DNA from 2 places in the Rothia sp. HC945 genome. Region 1 is predicted to be linked to the other one. Evidence: riboswitches for the same ligand, from Rfam matches in the RefSeq annotation. Region 1 holds a riboswitch; the other holds the start of a gene.
What was found. Region 1 has a riboswitch for thiamine pyrophosphate ahead of AB0Y14_RS07235 (3-oxoacyl-ACP reductase). Riboswitches for the same ligand answer to the same signal wherever they lie in the genome.
Positions count from the first base shown of each region.

Region 2: it holds a riboswitch for thiamine pyrophosphate, as region 1 does, so the genes downstream of both, AB0Y14_RS05330 (ECF transporter S component) here and AB0Y14_RS07235 (3-oxoacyl-ACP reductase) in region 1, are expected to answer to the same signal.

Region 1 is NZ_JBFCSN010000001.1:1,635,438-1,640,106, reverse strand. It holds gene efeO (iron uptake system protein EfeO) at 1-738, shown strand, start outside; gene efeB (iron uptake transporter deferrochelatase/peroxidase subunit) at 753-2,171, shown strand; TPP riboswitch at 2,133-2,228, shown strand; gene AB0Y14_RS07235 (3-oxoacyl-ACP reductase) at 2,307-3,089, shown strand; gene AB0Y14_RS07230 (LLM class flavin-dependent oxidoreductase) at 3,086-4,414, shown strand; gene AB0Y14_RS07225 (ABC transporter permease) at 4,497-4,669, shown strand, end outside.
Region 2 is NZ_JBFCSN010000001.1:1,210,647-1,215,315, reverse strand. It holds gene AB0Y14_RS05355 (Na+/H+ antiporter subunit D) at 1-1,103, shown strand, start outside; gene AB0Y14_RS05350 (Na+/H+ antiporter subunit E) at 1,105-1,689, shown strand; gene AB0Y14_RS05345 (monovalent cation/H+ antiporter complex subunit F) at 1,686-2,078, shown strand; gene AB0Y14_RS05340 (cation:proton antiporter) at 2,079-2,552, shown strand; gene AB0Y14_RS05335 (DUF4235 domain-containing protein) at 2,715-2,987, opposite strand; TPP riboswitch at 3,128-3,227, shown strand; gene AB0Y14_RS05330 (ECF transporter S component) at 3,285-3,944, shown strand; gene AB0Y14_RS05325 (ABC transporter ATP-binding protein) at 3,941-4,669, shown strand, end outside.

The DNA.
Region 1 (4,669 bases):
CACTACGAACGCATCGAACCCACGGCCGAGGCCTTCGGGATCGAAGAGGCCGGGGACCTCGACGCCGCCCTGGACGCCCGAGTCCAGGACCTCTCGGCGGATGCCCACAAGGAGCCCACCGACCCCGAGGTCCTCAAGGGGTGGACCGGATGGCACCGCATCGAGGCGGACCTGTTCGGGAACGACGACTCGCCCTTCCGGTTTGCCAGCGACGAGGAACGCCAGAAGGCCGCGGACGATCTGAACGAGAACACCCAGAAGCTCTACGATCTCGTCTACGGACAGATCAAGGGCGTGGACGGTGACTTCGAGCTGAAGCTGGCGGACGTGGCGACCGGGGCGTCGTCGTTGTTGGAGGAGGTCGCGAAGTCCAAGATCGTCGGCGAGGAGGAGACCTTCTCCCACACCGACATGTACGACTTCAAGGCCAACGTCGAGGGGGCCGAGGTCGCGTACGGCAACGTGGCGGATTTGGTGCGGAAGAAGGACCCCGCTCTGGCGGAGTCGGTCGAATCGAATCTCGGGACCGTGAAGGCCCGGATCGAGGAACAGGTCTCGGGGAGGACCGACGACGGCACAGAAACCTTCCGGGACTACTCTCTGGTCGCCGCGGTCCAGAAAGACGCCGGGGAAACGCCGGACGCCTCCGCCTACACCGAGACGCAGCGGAAGTTCTCCGATGCCGTCAACGGTCTGAGCGAGCCGCTGTCCAAGATCGCCGGAACGGTCCTCCACTAGGGGCGACCGCGACGATGTCAGCACACGAGCATGCCGGGAACGATATCAAGGACCCGGCAGGGGGTGAGGCCGTGCCGACCAGCGGGCGGAATCGGGGGTTCTCCCGGCGCAGGCTGGTCGGCGCGGCCGGCGTCGCGGGTCTCATGGGGGTCTCGGGCTTCGGCGGTGAGGTCCTGGGGCACCGGAGGGGGATCGACGCCGCTGCGGCATCCGGCCCGGACGAACTTCGGTACCGTTTCCGCGGGGAGGTCCAACAAGGAATCCTGACGCCCGCCCAGGACACCATGTATACGGTCGCCTACACGGTCACCACCCGGAATCGGGACGGGCTCCAGCGACTGCTTACCGCGTGGACTTCCGCGGCGGAGAAGATGGTTGCGGGCGAACCGGTGGGAGGTGCAGAGAACACCGTCGAGCTGCCGCCGACGGACACCGGCGAGGTGTGGGGGTATCCGCCGAGCGGGTTGACCATCACCTTCGGGTTCGGGCGTTCCCTGTTCGTGGACGAGCACGGCGGTGACCGTTTCGGCCTCAAAGACAGAATGCCGCGGGTCCTGGCCGACGGTGTCCCCAAATTCGCGAATGAGGCACTGCGGGCGGCGGCCAGCGACGGGGACATCCTGATCCAGACCTGCTCGAACGACCCCCAGGTCTGCGTGCACGCGGTCCGAAACCTGACCCGCATCGCCTTCGGGTCCGCGACGCTCAAGTGGGGTCAGATCGGATACGGGCGCAGCTCATCGACGTCGAAAGAGCAGCGGACCCCGCGAAATCTGCTCGGCTTCAAGGACGGAACCGCGAACCTCAAGGCGGAGGACGACGCCGAGCTCCTGCGCCGCCACGTGTGGGTCCAGCCGGAGGACGACGCCGCGGCCTCCTGGCTGAACGGCGGGACCTACGTCGTCGCGCGCAAGATCCACATGCACCTGGAGGTTTGGGATCGTGTCCGACTCTCCGAACAGCAAGAGGTGATCGGTCGGGACAAATATCACGGTGCGCCCTTGTCGGTTTCCGATCCACAGGATTCGGACGAATTCGCTCGACCAGACTTCGCCGCCCCGGGTCGAGACGGTGGCACCGCGATCCCTGCTGACTCGCATGTGGCGGTGGTCGGCGCCGACAATAACCAGGGCGTCCGGATGCTCCGCCGCAGTTACAACTACACCGACGGCAACGACTCGCTGGGCCGTCTGGACGCTGGGATGTTCTTCGTTGCGTTCGTGCGCGATCCGCGGACGGGTTTCTACCCGGTACTGAAGAAGATGACCGAGAAGGATGCCCTCACGGAGTACCTCCAGCACCAGGCCTCTGCCCTCTTCGCGGTACCGCCGGGCATTCGAGAAGGAGACGCCATGGTGGGCCAGCGCCTGTTCGATGAGCGGTGCTACGATGAGACGCGCGACACGGGGTGCCTCCGAGGGAGGCTGAGATGAAACCCGTCGAACCTGATGCAGTTAGCACTGGCGAAGGGAATGTCCGCAGAGCGCTCGCGTACCCGCGCACCTCCGCTCTCGTCGAGGGAGGCTCGCTCTATGGGGTGCCTTCGCCTCGGCAGAGAGGCAGAGACCATGACAGAAACACGCACCGCGATTCCCCTGAACGAGCACATCGTCGTCGTCACCGGCGGCGCGCGGGGCCTGGGGGCGAGCATCAGCCGAGCGTTCCTCAGAGAAGGCGCCCGGGTGGTGATCGGGTATCACCGCAGCAAGGACGATGCCCAGCGCATCGTCGATGACTACCCCGACCGGGCCCGGTGCGCGAACCTCGACATTCGCGACCGGGAGAGCATCCAGGAATTTGCGGCGTCGTCCTCGGAATTCTTCGATTCCGCCCCGACTACGCTGGTGAATAACGCCCTGGTGGATTTCAGCTTCAACGGCGAGGCGCGGTCGAAGGCCGCCGATATCTCCCCCGAGGAATTCCGGACGCAACTCGACGGTTCCCTCCATGGGCCGCTCGCGATGATCCAGGCGCTCCGGCCCGGGATGGCCGAACGGGGATTCGGGCGCATCGTGAACATCGGTACGAACCTTTTTCAGAACCCCGTGGTCCCGTACCACGACTACACGGCGGCCAAGGCCGCACTGTTGTCCCTGACCAGGACCTTCTCGCATGACCTGGGGCCGGAGGGCATTACGGTCAATATGGTCTCGGGTGGTCTGTTGCGGGAGACCGACGCGAGTTCGGCGACGCCGGCCGAAGTCTTCGACGCGATCGCCGAGGGCACGCCCCTGCGTTCCGTCACCTCCCCGGACGAACTGGCCGACGCCGTCCTCTTCTTCGCCTCCCCATGGGCGCGTGCGGTCACCGGTCAGAACCTGATCGTCGACGGAGGGCTGGTCAAAGGATGAGCGACCGGAAAAAGCAAGCACACATCAATCTGTTCATCTACGGGTGCGGGCATCACAATGCGGCCTGGCGGGCCCCGGACTCCTCGGTCGACAGGCTCGGGGACATCGCCTATTACGAGGAACTCGCCCGCACTGCCGAACGCGGCAAGCTTGACGCGGTGTTCTTCGCCGATGGCCAGTCGTTGAGCCCCGGCGGACTCGAAGACTCTCCCGCGTGGTTCCTGGAGCCGCTCACGTGCCTTTCCGCGATGGCGCGGGCGACGTCGAAGATCGGCCTGGTCAGCACGGTGTCCAGCTCATTCTGGACTCCCTTCCATGCGGCCCGGATCCTCGCGAGCCTCGACCACATCAGCGGCGGGAGGATCGGTTGGAACGTTGTGACGTCCATGTTCGACGCCGAGGCGCGCAACCACGGTGGGACAACCCTGCCGGGGCACGAGGAATGCTATCGCCGGGCTGAAGAGTTCGTCGACGCGGTTCAGGCCCTGTGGGATTCGTGGCCCCGCGCCTCGATCCTCGCCGATCGCGAGGGGCGGTACGCCGACTCGACCATGATCCACGGCGTGGACCACGAGGGTGAACACTTCTCGGTCGCCGGTCCGCTCAACGTGCCCGAACCGCCGCAGGGGCGTCCCGTGCTGTTCCAGGCCGGCGCCTCCGGACCGGGACGAAGCCTCGCATCGCGCCGGGCGGAAGGTATCTACGCCGTCGCCTACGACCTCGAACAGGGCGAGGAATACCGCACGGACATTCGTCGTCGGGCCGCGGCCGCGGGACGGAACCCGGACGACGTCGTCGTGATGCCCGGGCTCGTGACCTACGTGGGCTCGACCGTCGAGGAAGCCGAACGGAAGCGAAGGGAGCTGGACGAGCTCCTGCCCGTCGAGGCCTCCCTGCGCCAGCTGGGGAAATTCGTGCAGCGCGACTGCAGCGACTGGGAGCTCGATGCGCCGGTCCCGGGACTCGAACCGCTCGAGCAGTTCACCGGGCCCAAAGGGCGATACGCGACGATTCTGCGCATTATCGAAGCCGAGCGCCCCACGGTGCGCGAGCTCCTGGGGCGACTCGCGGCCGGTGGCGGACACTGCACCATGGTCGGGACCCCGGAGACCATTGCCGATCAGATCGAGCACTGGATGGACCACGGGGGAGCGGACGGGTTCAACCTGATGCCCCCGACCCTGCCGGGCGGCATCGAGGACTTCGTGGACCAGGTGATTCCGGAACTCCAGAAACGCGGCCGATTCCGCACGGACTACGACGCCGCGACCCTCCGGGGGCATCTGGCTGGAGGGGGAGGCACCGACGGCGCGGAGCCCGCGTAAGCCGGGACTGTTCTCCGCGAGCGTTCCACCCGAACCCAAAACTCTGAGACAAGCCGTTGACCAGGAGCAACGCTCTCTGCTGATGATTCTTTCCGGTGTGACCCTGCTGATCGGGACCATCGGCATCATGAACACCTTCCTGGTCGCCGTCCTGGAGCGACGCCGGGAGATCGGGTTGAGGCTCGCCGTGGGGGCGCGACCCCTGGGCATCGCGGCACAGTTCTCCGCCGAAGCCGTGCTCACGAGCGCCGTCGG
Region 2 (4,669 bases), 420 kb from region 1:
CGTCGATGTTGTTCCTGATCTCGATCGGCATGATCTACGGGGCCGTTGGTACGGTCAACATGGCCGATATCGCGGTCAAGGCGGGGCATCTACCGGTGGGGACCCAAGTGCAGTTGCACCTGATGCTGTTGGTGGCCTTCGGGATCAAGGCTGCAGTCTTCCCCCTGTCGCTGTGGCTCCCGGACTCCTATCCGACGGCTCCCGCGCCCGTCACGGCGGTGTTCGCGGGTTTGCTGACCAAGGTCGGCGTGTACGCCATCATCCGCACCGAAACCCTCCTCTTTCCCGAGAGTCGAGTGGACAATTTGTTGGCCCTCGTGGCCGGGGCCACGCTCGTCGTCGGAATCCTGGGCGCGCTCACGCAGAGCGATATCAAGAGAACCCTGTCTTTCATCCTCATCAGCCACATCGGCTACATGATCTGGGGCATCTCCTTGGCCACGCCCGAAGGCCTGATGGCCGTGGTCTTCTACATCGCACACCACATCGTGATCCAGACGAGCTTGTTCATGGTCGTCGGTCTCATCGAGCGACGCGGCGGATCAGCCAATACGGACCGACTCGCGGGACTCGCGAAGATCGCCCCGATCCTGGGCGTCCTCTACTTCATCCCGGCGATCAACTTGGGCGGTATCCCGCCGTTCTCAGGATTCCTCGGCAAGGTCGGCCTGATCGACGCGAGCGTTCAGGCCGGAACGTGGCAGGGTTACGTGCTGGCCGGTGTCGGAGTCTTCGTGTCCTTGCTGACCCTGTTGACCCTCACGCGAATCTGGAACCGCGCATTCTGGCGCAAACCGGAGGACGCCGAATTCCCGGATCCGATCCTGTTGGCCAAGGACCAGGACGGCAAGTACGGCGTCAGGACTTCGGGCGGACTCGACGTCGAATCGAGGCGCTACAAGGGCAAGGACGTCACTCTCCTGCCCCGACCGATGATGGCTTCGACCATCGGCCTGGTGGTGGTCGGCGTCGCCATCACGGTCTTCGCGGGACCCCTGTTCGACCTGTCCGATCAGGCCTCTGAGAACCTGAGCAACCCGCAGGTCTACATCGATGCCGTTCTCGGCTCGGACCACGGAGCCTCTGCGGAAGGGAGCCACTGACATGAGTCCTTCGGCGCACCGGGCCCCGCGCGTCCGGCCCAAGAACACTTTGCGCACCGAGTTGCCGCTGATCATTTGGTTGGTCCTGGTGTGGGGCGCTCTGTGGCAGGACTTCTCGATCGGGAACCTGGTCTTCGGACTGATCATCGCGTTGGTGATCGTACGCATCTTCTATCTGCCCCCGGTGCAGCTGTCCGGTAGGTTCAACGTGTTCTGGGCGGCCGTGCTGATGACGAAATTCGTGTGGTGGATCGCCCACGCGAGTTTCGAGATCCTCTGGTTCACCGTCAGGCCCCAAGGTGCCCCACGTTCGGCCGTGGTGTCGGTGCGACTCCGTATCAACAGCGACCTGCTTATCACCGTGGTCGGTCACATCGTCTCCCTGATCCCAGGATCCTTGGTGGTCGAGGTGGACCGGAGAACCGCGACCATCTACTTCCACGTCATCGACGTCAACGACGAAGCGGAAGTCCGCAAGTTCCAGGACGGTGTGCGGAAGATCGAGGACCTGGTGATTCGCGTGATGGGGACCAAAGAAAGCCATCGCGCCCTGAAATCCGGTCACCTGGGGGAGGGAACATCGTGAATATCGTCATGGTCGTCTGCGGTGTGGTGCTCGTTCTGGCCGCCATCGGAACCATTGTCCGCTTGGCCAAGGGGCCGTCTCTGCTGGATCGAGTGATCGCCTCCGATGTACTGCTGGCGATCGTCGGGGCCGGACTCGTCGTGGACATGGTGTACAGGGACAGTTACGAGAACGTCACCATGCTGATCGTGATCTCGCTCGTCGGTTTCCTGGGTTCCGTGACGGTCGCACGCTTTGCCAACAACAAGCGCGAACGCAAGGACCAACTCGAAAAGACCGAGTCCTCGGCGGCGACCACCTCGCCCGAGCGTCCGTACGGGCACGGACGCTCCCGCAAATCCGGCAAGACCGTCGGATCGAGGCCGACGGCACGGCGGGGTGATCGGTAGATGGACCTCGTACTCGATACGGTGACCGGTATTTGCCTCATCGGCGGGTGCCTGATGTCGCTGGGCGCCGCCGTCGGCATCGTACGGTTCCCGGACGTGCTCTCGCGTCTCCACCCCGGCGCGAAGCCTCAGGTCTTCGGCTTGTTCCTGCTCCTGGTGGCGCTCGGCATCGCTTCGCGGTCCTGGGCACTGGTCCCGGCGCTCATTCTCGCCTGGACCCTCCAGATTCTGGCCGTTCCCGTTTCCTCGCACATGGTCGGCCGGTCCGGTTTCCGCAACCGGCACTTCACCGCCTCGGCCCTGACCGTCAACGAACTGGCTGACCTCGTGGAGCAAATGAACCGCGAGGAGGAACAGGAAGAGGCGCCTGTGCAGGCGACGGACGAACCCAAGGACATCGACGCCGAAGCCGCCGGCCTCGAGGAGGACGGACAGGAACGGCCGGCCAAAGGATCGGACGGCCACGACCGGTGACGCGGCCGGGCCTCGCCGGCCGTCGCTTCGTGCGGCACCCATAGTGGCTGTTAAAGACGACGGTGCCGATTGTCGTTCGCAGCGGGAACCACGTCCCGCCGCAGAACGACTCTCGGCACCGTATCGGCTCATCGCCCGCGCACGCAGGCAACCTCCGTGGAGCTAGACCTCGGCCTGACCGCCCGTCTCGATCTCTTCCTTGTGTTCCATCCTGTTGGCCAGGCGAGTAACACCGAGTTTGATCAGAGTCGCCACGACACCGCTGATCGCGGTCCAGATGACGATGTCCCGCACGCTCTCCTCGGGATCAGGGTTGTTCGACGGCGGTTCATTGCCCGTGACCTTCTTCCACCCGAGAGTCATGACCTTGTTGGCGGCAAAGACTCCCGCCAAGGAAGCCACCGTGGAACCGATCTTGATTGCGGGGTTGCTCATGCATCTCTCCTCTTCATTCGCACCGGCGGTGCGGCCGGTCACGTACAGCTTCTTACAGCCTAATCGCACTGGTTTGCCTTTGTCCGCAACGGGCTGGAGATTCACCCGAAGTGAAATGATCGGATAGACTGGGCGGCGTTCACGAACGACAGGGGAGCCTCGAACGAGGCTGAGAGTGCGAAAGCAGACCCTCGACCTGATGCGGTTAGCACCGACGTAGGGAGTCGAGATCTCGGGCGTACCCGAAAGAAGAACGGCGTGCGACCTCCCCTCCTGATCTGTGCAGGAGGAAGACCAATGAACACCACACCCTCATCCGAATCTCTGGACCGGGGACCCGCAGGAACCGGGGCGGCATCACACCGACGGCGAGCATCGTGGCGCGTGATCGACATCGTCATCGCATCCGTTTTGGCGGTGGTTTGCGGCGTCATCTTCTGGATCTGGTCCAATGCCGTCTCACCGGCGACGCAGACTGCGACCGTCGGGTTTCCGCCCTTGTCAGGCTTGATCGGCGGTGGTTGGCTCCTCGCCGGCGTCATCGGTGGACTCGTGATCAGGAAACCGGGCGCTGCGATCTACTGCGAAATGGTCGCTGCGGTGATTGAGGCCCTCCTCGGCACGCATTACAGCGCCGGGGTCCTGCTCTCGGGCGCGATTCAGGGCATTGGCGCCGAAATCGTGTTCGCCGCGTTGCTGTACCGTCGCTTCGGACTGCCCACGGCGCTCCTGTCCGGCGCCGTCTCGGGTCTGTTCATGGGAGTCAGCGAAGTCGTCATGTACTACGCATTCTGGGAACCCCAGTACCAGGTCGTCTACGTGATGTGCGCCGTGGTCTCCGGGCTCCTCATCGCCGGTTTCCTCTCGTGGGCCCTGATGCGCGCCCTGATCTCGACCGGTGTCCTCGGATCGGTCGCGGCAGGTCGCGATGCCCGGCAGATGCGGCGGCGTGCGTGAGCGCCGGCGGTGCGTCCATCAGTGCCCGAGGCTTCGGATGGCACCATGCGGGACGGGATGAGCCCGCGTTCAACGGCGTGGACCTGGATATCGCGTCCGGAGAGAAGGTTCTCCTGCTCGGCCCGTCCGGCGCGGGCAAATCGACCCTTCTCCATGCCCTGGCCGGGGTGCTCGACGACGACGACGGCGAAGCCGCCCTCGGGAGGGTGACCGTCAACGGCATGGACCCCCGGGACGCGAGGGCATCGGTCGGTCTGATGCAGCAGGACCCGGAATCCTCGATCGTTTTGTCTCGGGTCGGCGATGACCTCGCGTTCGGGCCGGAGAACCTCGGGGTGCCACGGGACGAGATCGTCGGGAGATGCCGGCGCGCCTTGCAATCGGTCGGACTCGATCTTCCGTGGGAGCATCCCACGTCGGCGCTGTCCGGCGGACAGAAACAACGTCTTGGGCTGGCCGGGATCCTCGCGATGGAACCCGGTCTCCTTCTGCTCGATGAGCCGACGGCGAACCTCGATCCGGACGGCGTCGTCGAGGTCCGGGACGCCGTGATCACGGCCGCACAGGAATACGGATCGACCCTGGTGGTCGTCGAACACCGCGTTGCCGTGTGGGCGGACCTCGTCGACCGGATCATCGTCCTGTCACCGAATGGCGGGATCAGCCACGACGGCGCTCCCTCCGAAGTTCTCGGAAGAGCGCGCGAAGAATTGCTCGACGCCGGC